Regions from separate parts of the Pseudoalteromonas mucoides genome, predicted to be linked through region 2. Evidence: predicted binding sites of a transcription regulator. Region 2 holds the regulator's gene; each other region holds the start of a gene.
The links. The regulator sigma-54, encoded in region 2, starts transcription at its own class of promoters, with help from an activator protein. The targets are predictions, from matches to a motif close to GTTGGCACGNNNNTNGNNT.
Positions count from the first base shown of each region.

Region 1: AAEU30_RS03590 (EF-hand domain-containing protein) is a predicted target of sigma-54. The motif match lies at 1,298-1,316, and genes of this name have one in related genera.
Region 3: AAEU30_RS13125 (formate/nitrite transporter family protein) is a predicted target of sigma-54. The motif match lies at 1,315-1,333, and genes of this name have one in related genera.
Region 4: AAEU30_RS05155 (flagellar basal body rod protein FlgF) is a predicted target of sigma-54. The motif match lies at 2,016-2,034, and genes of this name have one in related genera.

Region 1 covers NZ_JBMMUC010000003.1:50,968-54,119, reverse strand. Annotated here, with positions in the region: gene xthA (exodeoxyribonuclease III) at 1-485, opposite strand, end outside; gene AAEU30_RS03595 (exonuclease III) at 724-1,155, shown strand; gene AAEU30_RS03590 (EF-hand domain-containing protein) at 1,362-1,883, shown strand; gene scpB (SMC-Scp complex subunit ScpB) at 2,032-2,622, shown strand; gene rluB (23S rRNA pseudouridine(2605) synthase RluB) at 2,619-3,152, shown strand, end outside.
Region 2 covers NZ_JBMMUC010000013.1:18,725-21,876, reverse strand. Annotated here, with positions in the region: gene ptsN (PTS IIA-like nitrogen regulatory protein PtsN) at 1-313, opposite strand, end outside; gene hpf (ribosome hibernation promoting factor) at 318-605, opposite strand; gene AAEU30_RS14560 (RNA polymerase factor sigma-54) at 636-2,132, opposite strand; gene lptB (LPS export ABC transporter ATP-binding protein) at 2,201-2,926, opposite strand; gene lptA (lipopolysaccharide transport periplasmic protein LptA) at 2,923-3,152, opposite strand, start outside.
Region 3 covers NZ_JBMMUC010000011.1:47,229-50,380, reverse strand. Annotated here, with positions in the region: gene AAEU30_RS13130 (bifunctional protein-serine/threonine kinase/phosphatase) at 1-296, opposite strand, end outside; gene AAEU30_RS13125 (formate/nitrite transporter family protein) at 303-1,154, opposite strand; gene AAEU30_RS13120 (nitrate- and nitrite sensing domain-containing protein) at 1,639-2,910, shown strand; gene AAEU30_RS13115 (hypothetical protein) at 3,026-3,152, shown strand, end outside.
Region 4 covers NZ_JBMMUC010000004.1:11,778-14,929, reverse strand. Annotated here, with positions in the region: gene flgH (flagellar basal body L-ring protein FlgH) at 1-386, opposite strand, end outside; gene flgG (flagellar basal-body rod protein FlgG) at 404-1,192, opposite strand; gene AAEU30_RS05155 (flagellar basal body rod protein FlgF) at 1,214-1,978, opposite strand; gene flgE (flagellar hook protein FlgE) at 2,125-3,152, opposite strand, start outside.

The DNA.
Region 1 (3,152 bases), on a different contig from region 2:
ATGTCTAAATCGGTTGGAGAAATATTTATATCTCCCATGACGATGACATCTTCATCCGAAGTATGGTTAGTCTCAAGGTGAGTCATAAGATCTTTATAAAATTGGCGCTTATAAGGAAACTTTGTTTCGTGATTAATGTTGTCACCTTGTGGAAAGTAGCCATTCATAACCGTTAGGTCTCGGCCATTTTCTTGTGTAACGGTTACACTGATCATACGTTTTTGTGATTCATCAGTATCAGAAGCAAAACCTTTAAATACTGACTTAGGCTCACTCTTACAGAGCATAGCTACACCGTAATGAGCCTTTTGGCCATGAAAGTAAACGTGGTAACCCATTTTTTGTACATCATCTAAAGGGAAAGCTTCATCATGTACTTTGATTTCTTGCAAGCCAATAACATCAGGTTGATGTTTATCAATGATAGCTTGAAGTTGGTGAAGTCGGGCGCGAAGCCCATTGATGTTAAATGAAATAACTTTCATATTATTGGCCTAAAGTGCATATTTATTTGCGACAAATTCTATCATTAAAATGTCGATGGTACATGTGATTATTTGGAAATATAAGTGGACTAATGTTGAACAAATGATGATTAAATATTAAACATTGTTAAACTTAAATTAATTAAAAAATTAAATTGATTATTCAGTTGATCTGATTTTTCTTGTATATATAATGCGCGAAATTCACCCGTTCACTCCATATTCATAAAGGTAAATCATGAAAAAACAGCTTTTAACTTTATTCGTTGCAACAGCTTCACTCTCTCACGTTGCTCAAGCAGCTCAGTACTTCAGTGCTGATAAAAAAATTGAATCTCAACTTTGCTCAATTAGTGCAAACGAAGGTTTTTCTGCCGCACGTAAAGTAGCTCACCAACATGGTATTTTTATCTCTCGTCACTCACAGAGTATTTTATGTAATGGTCAAGACATTCGTGATATTGCTAAAAAAGAGAGTAATACAAAGCGTAATGTAAAAGTTGTAGAAGTGTTTGCCACCAATGATCAAACTGAAACTCAACTTTGTGTTACTGCAGTAAAGCAAGGTCTTACACCTGTGCGTGAAAAAATTGGCAACTTAAACTCATTACGCTGTAATGGAGAGCCAGTAACTGATTTTGTTAAACGTTATCAAAATGCAGCAATATAACGGTTAATTATTGTAAAGAAGCGCTGATTAGCGCTTTTTTTATGCCTGCAATTTTTACAAAAGTCGTGCAATCATTTTATAGTCTCATTCTGTAGGTGAAATCTATAGCAACTTAACTTGTTGATAGTATGGTGTTTATAATATTGGCGTAGTCCTTGTATTATTTCGTTTGAATTTAATTTTTATTTATTACAAGGAAACGTCTTATGAAAAAGTTAACACTTGCATCAACTATTTTAGCCGCTCTTACTCTAAGCGCATGTTCAGCGAATTCTTCTCTTGCAAAAATCGATAGTGATTTTGGTAGCTTAGACAATGATGATGATGGCTATATTTCTAAAGTCGAAGCTGACGATGACGATATTTGGGAGCATTTTTCAAACATCGATACCAATATGGATGAGCAAATTAGCCGCAAAGAATTTGCAAATTACACTCACCTAAATACAGGTAAAGTTGCAACAGACAGCGAAGTAACTGAGTCAGCATTTAAGGCAGAAATTGCAAAATTTGATCCGATTGAAAGTGATTTTAAGTCATTAGATAACGATCGTAATGGTTATATCTCAGTCGTTGAAGCAAACGATGACGATATTTCAAATCACTTTGGTTATATGGATAGCAATAAAGACAAGCGTGTAAGCAAAAACGAATTTGTCACTTATATCAAAACTCATGGTAGTGACGTTGCTGAAGATGAAGCTCTTGAAATGGTAAAAAATAGCTAATTTTATTTTTAGTGATACTAATGCCAGCTTTATGCTGGCATTTTTGCTTTTTTAGATAATAAATTTTCCAACCTAGCTAATGTTCTGTCATAATATAACGCTCATAATATCCAACCTTTAGCGCGTCTATTCTTAAATGGTTATTTAAATGGCAACAAAACGAATTAGTGATGAGCAACTTATTGAAATCATTGAAGCGGCAATTTTTGTTGCAGGTAAGCCGTTAAGTAAGCGGCACCTTAAAGAAACCGTTTTAAGTGAATTAAGCGTATCGATGTCGCGAGTTAATGATGCTATTGATGATATTCAAATTCATTATCAAACGCGGGGTATTCGATTAGTCGAAGTCGGCAGTGGGTATCGGTTTCAAGCTTGTGCAAGTTTAGCTCCATGGCTGAGTAACTTATTTCAAGAGCGAGCGCCTAAATATTCTCGGGCGCTGTTAGAAACACTGTCACTCATTGCATATCGTCAGCCTATTACACGTGGTGAAATCGAGCAAGTCCGTGGTGTGGCTGTGGGTTCTGGAATTATGAAATCCTTACTTGAAAGAGAGTGGGTACAAGTGGTGGGCCATAAAGAGGTGCCAGGAAGGCCTGCTTTATATGCGACTACAAAACAATTTTTAGATTATTTTTCGTTAACGGGTCTTGATAATTTACCGGATTTGCCAAAGCAGCAACAAAGTAAAATAGATCAGTTATTGAGTGATCCTTCTGTGAGAGAACTATCCGAATGAGTATACAAGGTGAAAAGTTACAAAAAGTCCTAGCCCGTGCTGGCGTAGGTTCACGTCGTGAGATGGAAAAATACATTGATGCAAATCGTGTGAGTGTAAATGGTAAAGTTGCTAAGTTAGGTGATCGGGTCGAAGAGACCGACCAAATCCGTGTTGACGGCCACACCGTTAAAATTGAAGAAAAAGCGGAGCGTATTTGCCGCGTAATAATGTACAACAAACCTGAAGGTGAATTGTGTACACGTAAAGACCCAGAAGGGCGCCGCACCGTGTTTGATCGCTTACCACGCATTGACGGCGAACGTTGGATTGCTGTAGGTCGTTTGGATATCAATACAGCTGGTTTAATGTTATTTACTAATGATGGTGAGTTGGCTAACCGTTTAATGCACCCAAGTTATGAAGTTGAACGTGAGTATTCTGCACGGGTATTTGGTGAAGTGACTAATGAGACTATTAAGAACTTAACCAAAGGTGTTGAGCTTGAAGATGGTATGGCTAAATTTCTAAACATAAAACCACTTGGCGGT
Region 2 (3,152 bases):
CGATGAGTGCCACAAATATATCAACAGGACGATTATCAATCGCATCAAAATTAATGGGCGTTTCACTCACTAGTATCAGTGCTAATGGTGTATCAACACCAGTCATTCTACCGTGAGGTATAGCAATTCCACGGCCAATACCCGTGCTTCCTAGTTTCTCTCGATTAAGTAGCGAGTTAAGAATTTCTTGTTCTGAAAGGTGAGGGAGTTGTTCATGAGCCAACTGGCTAATAAATTCTAAAATTCGTTTTTTGCTATTAAAAAGGACCGCAGCTTTACTGCAGTCCTTACAAGTAAGTGAACTTAGTTTCATAATATTAGTGTCGAGCGTGCTTCTCTTTGTGTTTGATAACTTGACGGTCTAGTTTATCTATTAGGGCGTCAATCGCAGCGTACATGTCTTGGTGTTCTGTTGAAGCAAATAAATCAGCACCACTGAGGTGTATTGTGGCTTCTGCTTTTTGGCTTAGCTTTTCTACGTCTAAAATGACGTGCACGTTGTTTATATGATCAAAGTGCCTTTCAAGCTTTGCAAACTTATTGTGTACATAGTCTCTAAGTGAATCGGTAATTTCTACGTGACGACCAGTTAAATTCAGTTGCATAAGCATTTTCCTTCTTTGTTTTTTTACGCCTTAAATCAAGCTCTTTCTTTGATTTGACGGTGGAATAGCCAGTGACTCGCGATATTTTGCGATTGTACGTCTAGCTACTTTGATACCTTGCTCTGCCAATATATCTGCAATTTTGCTATCACTCAATGGTTTCGCTGAGTTTTCTGCGCTAATTAATTTTTTGATTAATGCGCGGATCGCTGTAGACGAACATTCCCCACCGTTTTCAGTGCTTACATGACTTGAGAAAAAATATTTTAACTCAAAAATCCCTCTTGGGGTGTGCATGTACTTTTGGGTGGTAACCCGTGAAATGGTTGATTCATGCATCTCGACCATTTCAGCAACATCGTTTAATACCATAGGGCGCATTGCCTCGGGACCATGTTCAAAGAATCCTTGCTGCTGTTTAACGATGCAGTTGGTTACTTTGAGTAATGTGTCATTACGGCTTTCTAAACTTTTTATAAACCACTTTGCTTCTTGCAAGTGGGAGCGAATAAATTGGCTGTCGCTACTCGATTTAACCGAGCGAGACATAGCTGCATATTGGCTGTTTACTCTAATTTTAGGCATGCTATCGGGATTTAACTCAACAACCCAACGGCCTTTGATTTTCTTTACTGAGACATCTGGAATAACGTATTCAGATTCTTCACGTACAATACTATCCGCAGGCTTTGGGTTTAGACTGTGGATGAGTGTCATCACTTCTTTAAGCTCATCTTCCTTAAGCTTAGTCTTTTTCATCAAAGTTCGGTAGTCGCGACTGGCTAATAAATCGATATGTTCAGTTAAAATCATTTTTGTTTCGCTAATCCAAGGAGTTGCGGGGTCAAATTGATTTAGTTGAATACATAAACATTCTTGCAAGCTGCGTGCGCCAATACCAATTGGGTCAAACAGTTGAATACGTTTTAGAACCGCCTGAACTTCATCAAGCTCAATTTCTTCTTCGTTATTATCTTTATTTAGGCTTTCAGCAATGTCTTCACAGCTTAAGGTTAAAATACCTGAGTCGTCGATAGCTTCGACAATGGCAATCGCAATCGCCTCGTCGGTCGGACTAAATGGGGTTAGCTGTAACTGCCACATAATATATTCATGCAAGGTTTCGGTTGAAGCCCCTTGATAAATAGATTCATCTTCAGGCATCGGGCCTGATGAGCTGGCAGGAGCGGCGCTCATGTACTCATCCCAGGTCACATCCATAGCCATATCGTCACTTACGGTGTCTTTATTAAGTGCTTCACTGCTTTCTTGTTCGTATTCGCTTGGTGTCTCATCGGCAGAAGCACTTACTGTGACGTCTTCGGTATCTTGTTTTTGTTCATTTTTGCCAGCCGTTTCGTCACTAAACTCTTGCTCTTCAACTTCAAGCAATGGATTGCTGTCGAGTGCTTCTTGAATTTCTTGCTGGAGATCCAATGTACTTAGCTGCAATAAGCGAATTGCTTGTTGCAGTTGTGGAGTCATTGTAAGTTGCTGGCCCATGCGCAGCTGGAGTGATTGCCTCATTTATCTCTAACAATCCTTTTATTGTGTTGTCATAATTTAGTTTAGCAGATAGTTAGCTGAGCGTTGCTTTATAGCCTAAATTGCTCACCCAGATATACATCGCGAACTGTTTGGTTGGCAAGTACATGCTCAGGAGTTCCTGATGCAATTAACTCCCCATGAGAAACAATGTAGGCTTTTTCGCAAACATCAAGGGTTTCTCTTACATTGTGGTCGGTTATAAGTACGCCGATACCACGGTTTTTAAGGTGCTCGATAATCTTCTTTATATCTAACACTGAAATGGGATCAACGCCAGCAAAAGGCTCATCTAACAGAATAAATTTAGGATTTGCGGCTAAAGCGCGCGCAATTTCAACTCGACGGCGCTCACCACCTGACAATGCCATACCTTGGCTGTCGCGAATGTGTTGAATGCTAAATTCATCAAGTAGGCTATCTAAGGCTTCTTCACGGGCTGTTTTGTTTAGCTCTTTACGGGTTTCTAAAATCGCCATGAGGTTTTGGTAAACGGTCAATTTACGAAAAATAGATGACTCTTGTGGTAAATAGCCAATTCCTAAGCGAGCACGGCTGTGCATGGGTAATAATGTAATATCGTTATCATCAATACTAATTTTACCTTTATCGCTGGGCACTAAGCCAACAATCATATAAAAAGTAGTGGTTTTGCCTGCGCCATTAGGGCCTAGCAGACCAACAATACTCCCAGCGCTAACTTCTAAGCCAACACTTTTTACAACTTGGCGGCCCTTGTAGCTTTTTGCTAAAAACTCGGCTTTTAATGTACTCATAGCTGGCCTTTTGATTTTTTGCTATCGACAGGTACTAAAATTGTATGCACGCGGTCATTTGAGTCTTCGCCTCTTTCAGCACTTATTAGTTGCTGTTCCATATCGTAGGTGATGCTTTTAGCGTTAATTTTTTGTCCTGCTTGGGTTACTTTCGCGTTGCCAATTAAAGTTAACAGGCGCTTTGCTACATCGTAACGAACTTCGTCAGCACTGGCGCTCATTAGGG
Region 3 (3,152 bases), on a different contig from region 2:
CCTTGTTGATTTTGCGCATAGAGCCACGCATTCGTGCTGGTTAAAACTTGTTGCGCCGCATGGCTAACCGACCACGCATCACTGGTACAATAATAATCAGATAGAAAACTTTTTATTGCTGTTTCACTTGCAACTTGACTGACTTGCGAGCTGCTCACTCCGTCGCTTAATGCAACAACAGCACCTTTAAGTTCAAGTTCAGGACTATTTGGCACAAAAGCGCCGTAGCAATCTTGATTAATATCTTTGCTACCGGCGCTTGAGTGTTGCCCTATCCGTAGGCTTAGCTGTGTCACTATGCGTTAACCCGTAACAGGTTTACTAATAGGCTCTTTTACTTGCGTATTTAAAGAGCGCTTTGGTGCAGTTCTATAATGCGTGGTATATAAAGTTAACCCAGTAAATGCCAACCCGCCCACTAAATTACCTAGTGCAGTTGGTATTTCATTCCATACTAAATAGTCCATTACTGAGAAATCGCCACCCATCATAAGTGCAAACGGAAATAAAAACATATTTACGACAGAGTGCTCAAAACCCATAAAAAAGAACAGCATCACAGGCATCCACATCGCAATCACTTTACCACTAACATGTGTTGAGATCATCGCACCCACAACACCCAGCGAGACCATCCAGTTACACAACATACCGCGAATAAAAATAGTTAACCAACCAGCAGTACCATATTCCGCATACCCTAACGTACGTGCCTCACCAATGTGACCAACCTTTGCTGCAATTGCTCCCCCATCAGTATTAAAGCCATAGGTAAATATAAACGCCATCATAAATGCTACAGTTAATGCGCCTAAAAAGTTCCCAACGAATACCTTGCCCCAGTGTGGCAAAATTTGCGACCAAGTTACTCCAGGACGTTTGGCAAGCCATGCTAATGGTGTTAATACAAACACCCCTGTAAGCAAATCAAAGCCCATCAAGTACAGCATGATAAATCCGACAGGAAATAACACTGAGCCTAACAAATGTGAGCCTGTCGCCACCGCAACACTTACCGCAAATACTGCGGCTAATGCTAAAATAGCGCCCGCCATAAATGCACGTATTAGCGTATCGCGAGTCGACATATAAATTTTTGACTCACCAGAGTCGACCATTTTTGTAACAAATTCTGTGGGTATTAAATAAGCCATAGTATTCACCTTCGTTGTTATTGATTAATTACCACTGTGCGTTGCTATATTTCAGGCAAAAAAAAACGCCTACTACTTGCTTATTGAGCAAGTAAGTAGACGTCTTCGTCTTAACTAAAACACACTGTAAGGGCACACAACCCGATTGACTTTATTACTAAAGCAACAACAGTGCCAATATAACCATCTGTTTAAAAGTCACTTTTAAACAGATGGTTATACACTTTTAATCAGAATAAACGGTGAATTCATTTGCGCCAACATAGTGCGAATTTCCATTTTACGCACCAAAAAGATCAAATAAAGTGAGTGTTTTATATTACTAAGTGCCAAAAGTTGCTTAGTTAAAATAGACTATATACTTTTTAATTCTCATTATTTCATAACCTTAAAAAGCGATGCTTTATTCTGACCTAATATTTTTGCTGACTGGAACAAGGGTTGCACTATTATTAACAATAATAATATAAACATATTAAATTTTATGCCCAGCGTCAGCCCTCTCACAGAACAATTTTTACTTGCAGCAAAACATGAAGAAATTAATGCGCTACAGCACTTAGCCATAAGTTGTAAAACATTAATAACTCTAGGCCACTTTATTCATCAACTTCAAAAAGAACGTGGTATCAGTAATATTTTTATTGCTTCAGGTTGTGAGCGTTTTGTACAGCAACGTCGTGAACAAATTGCGCAAAGTATTGAATCCGAGCAACAACTTTATACTGAGTTAAAGCAACATTACTTAAATTCAAAACACAGCACAGGTAATACACGTTTATTTAATCGAATAACTTTTAGCTTACAATGCCTTGCACGATTACCCATTTTACGAGAACAAATTCACAATCAAAAAGTAACGGCAGAGCATGCTAGCCAAGCTTTTTCACAACATATTAGTTCATTATTAAATATTCTATTAGAAGCCGCTGATGGCGCAAGTGATCCACTGATCACCCGACTTTTAATTGCACTATTTAATTTTGTGCAAGCAAAAGAACATGCTGGACAAGAGCGTGCTTGCGGTGCTATCGGTTTTGCATCAGGTGCATTTAGCACACAACGCAAAGACCAGCTAGCTCACTTACAAAATACACAGCAAGACAATTTTATTATATTTTTAAAATATGCCGGTAATGATTTAACTACAGCGTACGCACAACTAACTGAAGACGAAGCAAGCGTTCAACTACAAAGGCTGCGCAATTTAATACAAGAGTTACCGCAAGGTAGTTCACAGCTCAACGAATTAAGTGAAGTCTGGTACGACATCACAACCACACGTATTGATCATATGCATAGAATCGAGAAGTTAATCGCAGAGCAACTAACAACTAGTGCCGAGAAACAGATTCATATTGCTAAACGTCAATTACATGAACATAAAAATCATATAAAAGCACTGAGTGACATTCCTTTAGATGGGTCTGGTTCGAACGTTGATTACACCTCTAAAAATAGCAACTTAGCGCAGCATCGACTCACAAGTAACCGCACTTTTTACGATTTAATCATGGAACAAAGTGAACACCTAAAACAGATGAACGATGCCTTGCAAGATGCCAAACAAGTAATAAGTGAACAAAAAACATTAAACAGAGCAAAGTTAATCTTGATCCAACATCTAGATATCACTGAAGAACAAGCGCACAAACGTTTGCAGAAACAAGCAATGGACCAACAATGTTCTCTGTTTGAGGTCGCAAAACACGTGCTCAAAGCCATGAATAAAGACCAACACATTATAAGCTCTTAAATATTGATAAAATCAATATCAGTTATTGAAAACAATAATTTCATAAATAGTACTCTTAGCGCTAGAGTGAAGTCATACAAATGATTCACTCACACAACAAAGAGATATAGTTATGATGCAAACTACAGCAAGCTTTACTCAACAAGATGGTTTATTCATTGATGGTAATCTACATTCATTTATTGAACAGCAACTTTGCCAAAAAACAAGGTTAACGAGCGAAGAAGTTTACCAAGCATTAG
Region 4 (3,152 bases), on a different contig from region 2:
TCACCAGTAAAAGATGAGTCAGAGCCAATACCAAATTGAATGCTATCGCCACCAATATTAACGGGTAAACCACCTAAACCAACAACTGGATCAAGACTGGCATTACTCTCTTTATCCGTCTCGGTTTTTGCTGCTTTTGAAGCTTGTGTTGACTCTTGTAGTTTTACAGTAATGATATCGCCTGTTCGTAGTGCTTTTTTATCAGAGTACAAGTCATTAGCAGAGTAACTGTCAAATAATGAACCTGTAGGCACAACTTGCTCAGTCACGGGCTCCGGGTACATTGGCGCATAATATGGGTCATCCTGAACCACATGGGTATTTTGAGTTGTCATACAACCACTTAATATACATGCCCCGCTTAAGACGATGATTAAATTACGCATAATGCTGCCCTTATTCATTATAATTGCTGATTAATGTAACTAAGCATTTCATCAACAGCTGAGATTACTTTTGAATTCATTTCATAAATACGTTGTGTTTCAATTAGATTCACAAGCTCTTCAGTCACATTCACATTAGAAGTTTCAAGTGAACCTTGCACAATCGAGCCTAAGCCATCAATACCCGGATTACCTTGAACCGGCGCGCCACTTACTGCTGTTTCGGTGTAAAGGTTTTGCCCAATAGGCTCAAGACCCGATGGGTTAATAAAATCACTAATGGTTAACTGCCCGATCACGACATTATCAGCCTCACCGGCAATACGTACCGATACTTCACCATCTTGCGATACAGTAATTGATTGTGCATCATCAGGTACGTTCATTTCTGGTTGAATAGGAAAACCTGCACCTGCTGTAACAATACGGCCGTCTTCATCGGTGGTAAATTGTCCGTTACGTGAGTACGCAATATTACCGTCAGGTTGTAGTACTTCAAAAAAGCCTGAACCAGATATCATCCAATCCAATGAGTTTTCAGTGGTAAGCATATTACCTTGAGAAAAATTCTTTTGGTTAGCAACCACTTTAGCACCGGCGCCTAACATCAAGCCCGATGGCATTTCAGTGTCTTGTGAAGAACGACCACCTGGCTGATTGATATTCTGATAGAGTAAATCTTCAAATACAGCACGGCTTTTTTTATACCCAACAGTACTGGCATTGGCTAAGTTATTTGAGATAACCGATATATCGGTTTGTTGGGCATCTAAGCCTGTTTTACTGATCCATAATGCAGGATTCATATTAATGTCCTCTCAATTAGGTTAAACAATGCGCAGCAATTGGGTATGACGCTCGTCAATTTCTTCTGCTGTTTTCATTAACTTAACTTGTAATTCAAATTGGCGTTGATGGCTTATCATATCCACCATTTCATGTACTGGATTCACGTTTGACATTTCAAGCGTACCGCTCATTACTTTTACGTTTTGCGATATATCACAAAAGCCACATAAATCATCTTCTAGTTTATCGGCTTTAGGGCGAAACAAGCCGTCATTACCTTTTTCAAGCTGGGTGTTATCCGCTTCAATCACCTTTAGGCGATCTACCACTTCCAAAAAATTAGCAGGCGCACCTTGAGGGCGTACTTGAATTGATCCGTCTTCACTAAACTCCACTTTTTCAATCGGTAGAGGTAAAATGATAGGCCCACCCGCGCCAACAACTTGACGACCATGACTGGTAATTAACGCACCATCGGGAGTAATATTTAAAGTACCCGTTTTTGTATAAGCTTCATTACCTTGGGCATCTTGAACGGTTAGCCAGCCTTTATCGCTCATAGCGATATCTAAATCACGACCCGTTTCAACGATGCCACCAGAGGTCATATTCGAACCAGGGCGTTCTTGCATGGAAAAGACGCGCGTAGGTAAGCCTTCACCAAACGCTTGCATCGACCTTGCCTGCGCAAAATCAGCTTTAAAGCCAGTGGTGTTAGCATTTGCTAAGTTATTTGCTTTGAGCGCAAGGCCCCGCATACTCTGCTTAGCCCCTGACGCTGCAATGTAAACCATCTTATCCATAACATCGACTCACGTTAAAAATCTATATTAGAGATAAATGCAAAATAAGTGCCACAATAAATTGACGGTATGAAATACACTGAAAAGAAACAAAAAAGGCTGCCTGAATTGGCAGCCTTGGTGTCGGATTATTATGAGGTGCGCTATTAACGAATCTGCAGAATACTTTGCTGAATTGTTGAATTCACTTCAAGTGCACGCGAGTTAGCTTGGAAATTCCGCTGTGCGCTAATCAAATCGACCAGCTCATTAGTTAAGTTCACATTTGATTGCTCAAGCGCTGAAGAATTAATAGAACCTAAAGTACCTGAACCTGGCTCACCAGCAATTGGTTCACCAGAGGTTAAACTTTTTTTCCATGACGTGTCACCAGCTTGTTGTAAACCTTGAGAGTTTGAAAAACGCACCATGGCAACTTGCCCTAAGAACGAGGTATCACCATTACTGTAAGAGGCAACCACCTTGCCATCTGTGCCAATATCAATACCCGCTAAACGCCCCACTGTGGCACCATCTTGATCCAGTGCTTTAACTTCAAAATTACTCGCATATTGTGTAGGAATTTTGTTCGCTGTTCCTGCTTCATCGCGCCAGTTCACTTGGACATCATCAGGAAAGCTTGCACCATTGGTTAGTAAGTCAGAAAGACCAGCAACACCAGCACCACCACCAGGTATGGCAATAGGATTAAAAGTGGTATCTGTATTTGCAGCGCCATCAGTATTTAAAGGTAAACCACTTGCATCAAATTGAAATGTTGAAAGTGGTGTATATGGAGTAGCCGTCTCTTCAGCACCTGCAGGACTAAATGGCTTTTCGTCCAGTGTCGCAAATACTTGCCATTCATTCTCATTGCCAGTAACCGTTGCATCTGTTTTCACGAAAAAAAACTGTAAAACATGCGGCTCACCTAAAGAGTCGTACATAGTTGTCGATGTAGAGCTGTTATAAGAAGCACTGACCGTTGGATCAAACGATGTAATCGACGGTGTGCTTGAACGAGAATCTAAATTAAATGAACTATATACATTAGTCGTCGCGCGTGGAGAACCAGATGAATCAGGAATTTGTAATGCCGATGATGTACTTAAACTTACTGAAGTAGTATCGCCTGTCGATTCGTTAACAGGAAAGCCTTGTAAAAAATTGCCTTTTGCATCAACAATAAAGTTAT